Regions from separate parts of the Limosilactobacillus agrestimuris genome, predicted to be linked through region 2. Evidence: riboswitches for the same ligand, from Rfam matches in the RefSeq annotation. Region 2 holds a riboswitch; the other holds the start of a gene.
What was found. A riboswitch is a leader RNA that binds a small molecule or an ion and turns the genes downstream of it on or off. The one in region 2 is predicted to bind lysine.
Positions count from the first base shown of each region.

Region 1 (3,427 bases), on a different contig from region 2:
CCTTCAATAACCACAGCATTAGCACCAATTAACACATTATCGTCAATCCGCACCGGTTGAGCTGAAGCTGGTTCAACAACACCGGCAAGGACGGTTCCTGCACCAATGTGACAATGCTTACCCACAATTGCACGGCCACCAAGGATTGCTCCCATATCAATCATCGTGTCGTCACCAATTTCAGCACCGATATTAATCGTTGCTCCCATCATGACAACAGCGTTATTTCCGATCAGGACCTTGTCACGAATGATTGCTCCCGGTTCAATTCGAGCGTTAATTCCTTTTAAGTCAAGCAAAGGAACCGCAGAATTACGACAATCATTCTCAATATGGTAATCAGCAATCAAGTCAGCATTTTCTTTTAACAATGGTTCAACGACTGACCAATCACCAAAAATTACGCCGGTATGCTCGTCAACAAATGATTGAATTTCTTCCGGAAAGTTAATTTCACTGAGGTTTCCCTTTAAATAAACCTTTACAGGTGTCTTCTTGGGAGCATTACCAATGTAGTTAATAATCGCTTGTGCGTCTAATTCAGCCATTTTTTCAACCTCTTTCTTCCTATTTAATATTAATTATTGTTCATATGACCGATCTAAATGGATTAGATCATCTAATGATTCGCGTTTAATTACTAATTGAGCCTTCTCGTTTTCGGCAAAAACTACTGCCGGGCGCGGATTTCGGTTATAATTTGAAGCCATTGAATAACCGTAAGCACCAGTATCTAGCATTGCAAGGATATCTCCCGGCTTAGTTTCTGGTAACCCTTGATCCTGAGCCAAAATATCACCAGATTCACAGTATTTTCCAGCAAGGCGAACATGCTCTTTAATTGGAGCTTGTGGGTTACTTGCTAGTACCGTTTCATATTCGGCCTGGTAAAGGGCTGGACGAATGTTATCGCCCATTCCCCCGTCAACCGTAACGTATGGCTTCAATCCAGGAACGTCTTTCCGTGAACCAACCGTGTAAAGGTTATAACCAGCTGGGCCAACAATTGAGCGTCCCGGTTCAATCCAGATTTCAGGCATTACCAAGCCATTTGCACTTGTTTCATTCTTAATTGCCTTGATAATAGCATCAACAAATTCTTCTGGTTTTAAGGGGTGGTCAGATGATACGTAACGGATTCCAAAGCCACCACCAACGTTAATTACTTCTGCTTCATACCCAAATTGATCACGCCAATGGGTTGCTACTTCAACAAGTTTTTTTGCGACTCCTTCAAACCCGGCTAGTTCAAAAATTTGTGAACCAATATGAGCATGAAGACCGCGCATCTTCATCCGTGGGTTAGCGAGCACTTTTTGTAAGGCTTCATCTGCTTGACCAGACTGTAAGTCAAAGCCAAACTTACCATCCACTTGCCCGGTTTGAATGTACTTATTAGTATGAGCTGAAATTCCCGGTGTTATTCGTAGCATTACATCAACAGTCGCATTCTTTGATTCCAAGACTGCCGCTAAGAGGTCGATTTCGTGGAAGTTATCAATCATGATTGTTCCAACATGATGGTCAATTGCCATCTCAAGCTCTTCTTTAGACTTATTATTACCATGAAAACTAACTCGTTCCATTGGGAAACCAGCTTTAATTGCCGTATAGAGCTCACCAGCGGAAACGACGTCAACGTGAGCTTGCTCGGCAGCGGCTACTTGGTACATTGCAATTGCTGCAAATGCCTTACTTGCGTAACTAACGGCATAGTCAACATTATTTTCTTCAAATACCTTACGAAAACTACGAATCTGGTTCCTAATTTGTGAGACATCATAAACTACTAAGGGTGTCCCGTATTTATGAGCTAACTCAATTGAATCACAGCCACCAATCATTAGGTGACCAGCATCGTTTAACTGTTGAGCAGTAATTTGTTGGTTCATAACAATTCCTCCATTACTCATTCGGGGAAAATCAAGGTGATAAAAAATCCACTGTCTGCGCAAAGACAAACAGTGGATGCATTTTATCCGTTTTGTCGATAGCGCAACGTGGGCTGTTATTGTCCCACGACAGTCCGCAACTTATTCAGCTACGCCCCAGCTACCTAACTTTGCCAAGTTAGACGCTTCGGCAACCGCCCTGTTCAATAACCCTCATTGCTTGGCAAGCTAAGGTTAACTACTAGTGTTGGCTGCGCCTCTTCGATTTATAAATAATAATAGGAGTCTTAGATTAGAATGTCAACATAATTCTTAATTTTTCTCATATTGATTTAATTCATTCTCACTTACCAGTGAATATCTTCTTATATTTAGTCAAATTTCAAGAAAGTCAATCATCAAACAAATTTCTGTGATATTCTAGTAGGAATAAGTTTTTAAATTTACTTTAAGAAGAGGAGAATTGATAGTGTTAGACCGGATCTTTCATTTAAGTGAAGCTCACACCACTGTTAAGGGCGAATTAATCGCTGCCTTAACGACATTTGTGAGTCTGTCATACATTTTATTTGTTAACCCAAATATTTTGCACGCTGCAGGAATTAATAAGGGCGCTGCCTTCACAGTTACCGCAGTCGCTACCGCAATTGGTTGTTTCTTAATGGGACTAATCGCTAACTACCCGATTGCCTTAGCACCGACCCTTGGGAGTGCCGCTTTCTTCGCCTACAACGTTGTTATTGGGATGCACATTAACTGGCAAACCGCTTTGGCGAGTGTCCTGGTTGCTTCTTTCCTATTCATTTTAATTACTGTTCTTAAATTACGGGAAAAAGTTGTTGACGCCATTCCAAAAGACATTAAATATGCCATTTCTGCAGGGATTGGATTATTCATTGCTTTCATTGGTTTGCAAAACGGTAAGCTGATCGTGAACAATTCATCATCTCTGGTTGGACTCGGTTCATTTGGTAATCCGGACGTTTGGTTGACTCTTTTCGGCTTAATTTTAACCATTATCTTAATGGCTGCTCGAGTTCCTGGTTCCATCTTTATTGGGATGATCATTACCGCCATCTTTGGGATGTGCATTGGCCGGATTCCTTTACCACACGGTATTATCTCTACCGCACCAAGTATGGCCCCAACGTTTGGTCATGCCATCTTCCATTTAAAGGACATTAATACCCCTCAATTATTCATGGTTGTTTTGACATTCCTCTTGGTAACCTTCTTTGATACCGCGGGGACATTAATCGGTATGACCCAACAAGCAGGAATGGTTGATAAGAACGATAAAATTCCCCGGATCGGTAAAGCCTTCTTATCTGACTCTCTTGCCATGGTTGAAGGGGCAATCTGCGGGACTGCCCCACTTGGTACTTCCGTTGAATCAAGTGCCGGAATCGCCATGGGTGGTCGGACTGGGTTAACCGCTGTTTTCGTTGGAATCCTATTCTTGATTTCAATGATTTTCAGCCCATTACTGGCCGTTATCCCAACAACTGTCACTGCTCCAGCTTTAATCATCGTCG
Region 1 is NZ_CALPCW010000008.1:20,075-23,501, forward strand. Features, by position in the region: gene dapD (2,3,4,5-tetrahydropyridine-2,6-dicarboxylate N-acetyltransferase) at 1-548, opposite strand, end outside; gene lysA (diaminopimelate decarboxylase) at 582-1,892, opposite strand; lysine riboswitch at 1,983-2,162, opposite strand; gene NFR46_RS06050 (NCS2 family permease) at 2,362-3,427, shown strand, end outside.
Region 1: another riboswitch for lysine. It lies ahead of lysA (diaminopimelate decarboxylase); the one in region 2 lies ahead of NFR46_RS01340 (amino acid permease).

Region 2 (3,427 bases):
GTTGCTGATGATGGCTATAGTTTTCCAAGTGGTCACACCCTTGGCCTGTTTTTAGTTGCCGGAATCCTCTTCTTGGTGGTAATTCCAATTATCCAACGGGCAGCTGTTCGAACAATTTGTCAGTTATTACTGATTTTCGCGATCTTCTTCTTAGCGGTTTCTCGAGTATACCTTTACGCTCACTGGCCAGTAGATACAATTGCAGCAATGCTATTGGCATACGCTTGGCTTCAGGTAGCTGAATGGTTATATGTTGCTTGGGCACCAAAACTTCGTGAGATAAAGGTATTTAGTAATTCAATTTATTAGGTTAAAGCGCAAAGGTCTTGTTTGATCTTGATTGCGCTTTTTTATTTCCCGGGAAATAGGAGGATGGTAGATGATAGTAAAGACTAGCCGGCTAATTATTAAACGTGTTCGATCCCAAGAGGCGGCTTCATTAACTCCTCTATTGAAGTACCAGTCATTATTTAGGCGGGCTGGCCTAGTTTCGTTTGGCAAGGTTGATTTAAATTCTTTGCGACTACTTTGCCGTTCGGAGTGTGTATTACAAATTAAAACGAGAGATAAACAACAGTTACTTGGACTAATCATTCTTCTTCGTGTTTATGGAAAAAATGGGGAGGTGTTTCCTAAAAAGTACGAGATTGGCTACCTCCTTACTCCTCCGGCTCAACACGGTGGTTACATGACAGAAGTATTAAGCGCTGTTTGCCAGGAGTTAGATAAGTACAGTGTTAAACTAGTCGCTGAAGTCAAGAAAAATAATGAATCTTCAAAGCGGGTACTCAAGCGATGTGGTTTTATCCAAATAGCAACGAAAGCCGGAATGACTGAGTATTGGGAACGTTAGGGTAGGAAGTAAAACTTGCGTTATTAAATGATGAGAGTATAATATTGTCAAAATGAAGAGGTTGCATTCTTTATCAGTACGGACTATTAGGAAAATAAGTTCCGGAGTAGTCTTGAAAGGAAAGAGTGCCGAAATCTTTCTTAGCTTATTCTAAGAAGGGTTGGGACATGGTTGAAAAAGTCATGGACTGTCGCGATAAATCGCGGGGCGCTTCGCTGAACGATTCAATGATAATTTTGGGTCTTCTAATGGGGTTGCCTTATTTAGAAGACCTTTTTTTAATTGCTTAATCGCTCAGATATATGGGGAGGAATTAAAATGTCAGAAGATACGAGTAGTGGTCAGGGACAGATAAAAAGAACCCTTAAGACCCGTCACTTAGCGATGATTGCTTTAGGTGGAACGATTGGTACTGGGCTATTTATTACGAGTGGTTCAGCTATTTCAACCGCAGGACCAGGTGGTGCGCTAGTTGCGTACGGTATCATGGGAATTATGGTTTATTTCTTAATGACCAGTTTAGGTGAAATGTCCACTTATATGCCACTCACTGGTTCATTTTCCGCCTTTTCTTCAAAGTTTGTTGATCCCGCTTTAGGGTTCGCAATGGGGTGGAACTACTGGTTTAATTGGGCAATTACAATCCCAGTTGATGTGACCAGTGCGGGAATCGTGATGAATTTCTGGCTGCCACGTGTTCCAAGTTGGATATTCAGTACGATTGTTTTAGTCCTTGTTTTCTTAATTAACTATTTATCAGTTCGTTCATATGGGGAAACGGAATACTGGTTAGCTTTAATTAAAGTAATAACCGTTGTCGTTTTCCTGATTGTTGGTGTTGCAATTATCTTTGGAATTATGGGTGGCCAACCAGTTGGCTTTAGCAATTTCCATTACAAAAAAGCACCGTTTGTCGGTGGGATTCCAGCAATCATTAGCGTGTTCTTAGTTGCCGGATTCTCTTTCCAGGGAACGGAATTAGTCGGAATTACTGCTGGTGAAGCTGCTACTCCGGAAAAATCTATCTCAAAGGCAATTCATTCAACATTCTGGCGGATCCTCTTGTTCTACATCTTTGCAATTTTTGTTATTGCCTGTGTTCTACCTTATACGGACAAGAACTTATTGAATTCTGATGTTACTAATATTACGATGAGTCCGTTCACCATTATTTTTAAGCGGGCTGGATTAGCAGTTGCAGCTAGTATTATGAATGCGGTTATTTTAACTGCCGTTGTTTCTGCTGCCAATTCTGGATTATATGCCTCTACCCGGATGCTTTATTCACAGGCCCGTGAAGGTTATGCATGGCGGTTCTTTGGTTACGTTAATCGGCGGGGAATTCCGATCTATGCACTGATCGGGACAATGGTGGTTTCAACTTTAGCCTTTGCAACCCAATTTATTGTTCCTCAAGCTTACCTTTACTTGACTGACGCTTCTGGACTTTGTGGTTTCATTGCATGGCTAGGAATTGCTATTTCTCACTATCGTTTCAGAAGAGCATATGTTGCTCAGGGACATTCTGTAAGTGAACTTAAGTACCATGCCACCCTTTACCCATTTGGACCAATTTTTGCGTTCATTCTTTGTACGATCGTTATTTGCGGTCAAAACGTTGAAGCATTTGCCAAACTCGATTGGTCTAATATCTTAATTACCTATATGAGTGTTCCGCTATTCCTTATTTTGTTCTTCTACTACAAGATTCGGTATAAGACTCATATTATTCCACTTAAAAAAGTTGACCTATCTCGGCGAACTAAGGGTGAAAAGTACGAGCCAGAAGATAATTAGTAAAATTTTATTCTATATAAGAGATCCTTGGTACTATCAAAATTGGTACTTCAGGATCTTTTTTGTAATATGAAAAGAACAATAAAAAGAGAACTAAACACCAATTCAGTCTCTTCTTTTTTCCCTTGTTCAATGGTAGAATGGTTAAGTTGCTTTTAACAAACAAAGGGGGATAAAAATTCAATGATTGCACTTGCAGGGACGATAGGTGCCGGAAAGACAAGCTTAACCGGATTACTTGCAGATCATTTAAATAGCCAAGCATTTTATGAATCAGTTGATGACAATAAGATTTTGCCACTTTTCTATAAGGATCCTAAAAAGTATGGCTTTTTATTACAAATTTACTTCTTGAATCGGCGATTAGATGAGATTAAAGAATCATTTGGAAATGATTTAAATGTCCTTGATCGTTCAATCTTTGAAGATGCGTTATTGTTTAAACTGAACGCTGATATGGGACGGGCAACTGAAACTGAATCTGATATTTACTCATCATTACTACATAACATGATGGAAGAATTGCCTGAACAACCACATCAAAAAGCGCCTAACCTTTTAATCACGATTCAAGTTTCGTTTGATACGATGCTTGAACGGATTAAAAAACGTGGTCGGTCATATGAACAAATTTCAAATGATCCATCTCTTTATAATTACTACAAGAACCTTAATGAGCGTTATCGTGACTGGTATAATCAGTATGATGCCAGTCCTAAAATGTTAATTGATGGGGATAAATATGACTTTGTTGAAGATCCAGAAGCGGCAAAACAA
Region 2 is NZ_CALPCW010000001.1:282,726-286,152, forward strand. Features, by position in the region: gene NFR46_RS01330 (phosphatase PAP2 family protein) at 1-309, shown strand, start outside; gene NFR46_RS01335 (GNAT family N-acetyltransferase) at 380-853, shown strand; lysine riboswitch at 901-1,074, shown strand; gene NFR46_RS01340 (amino acid permease) at 1,172-2,650, shown strand; gene NFR46_RS01345 (deoxynucleoside kinase) at 2,834-3,427, shown strand, end outside.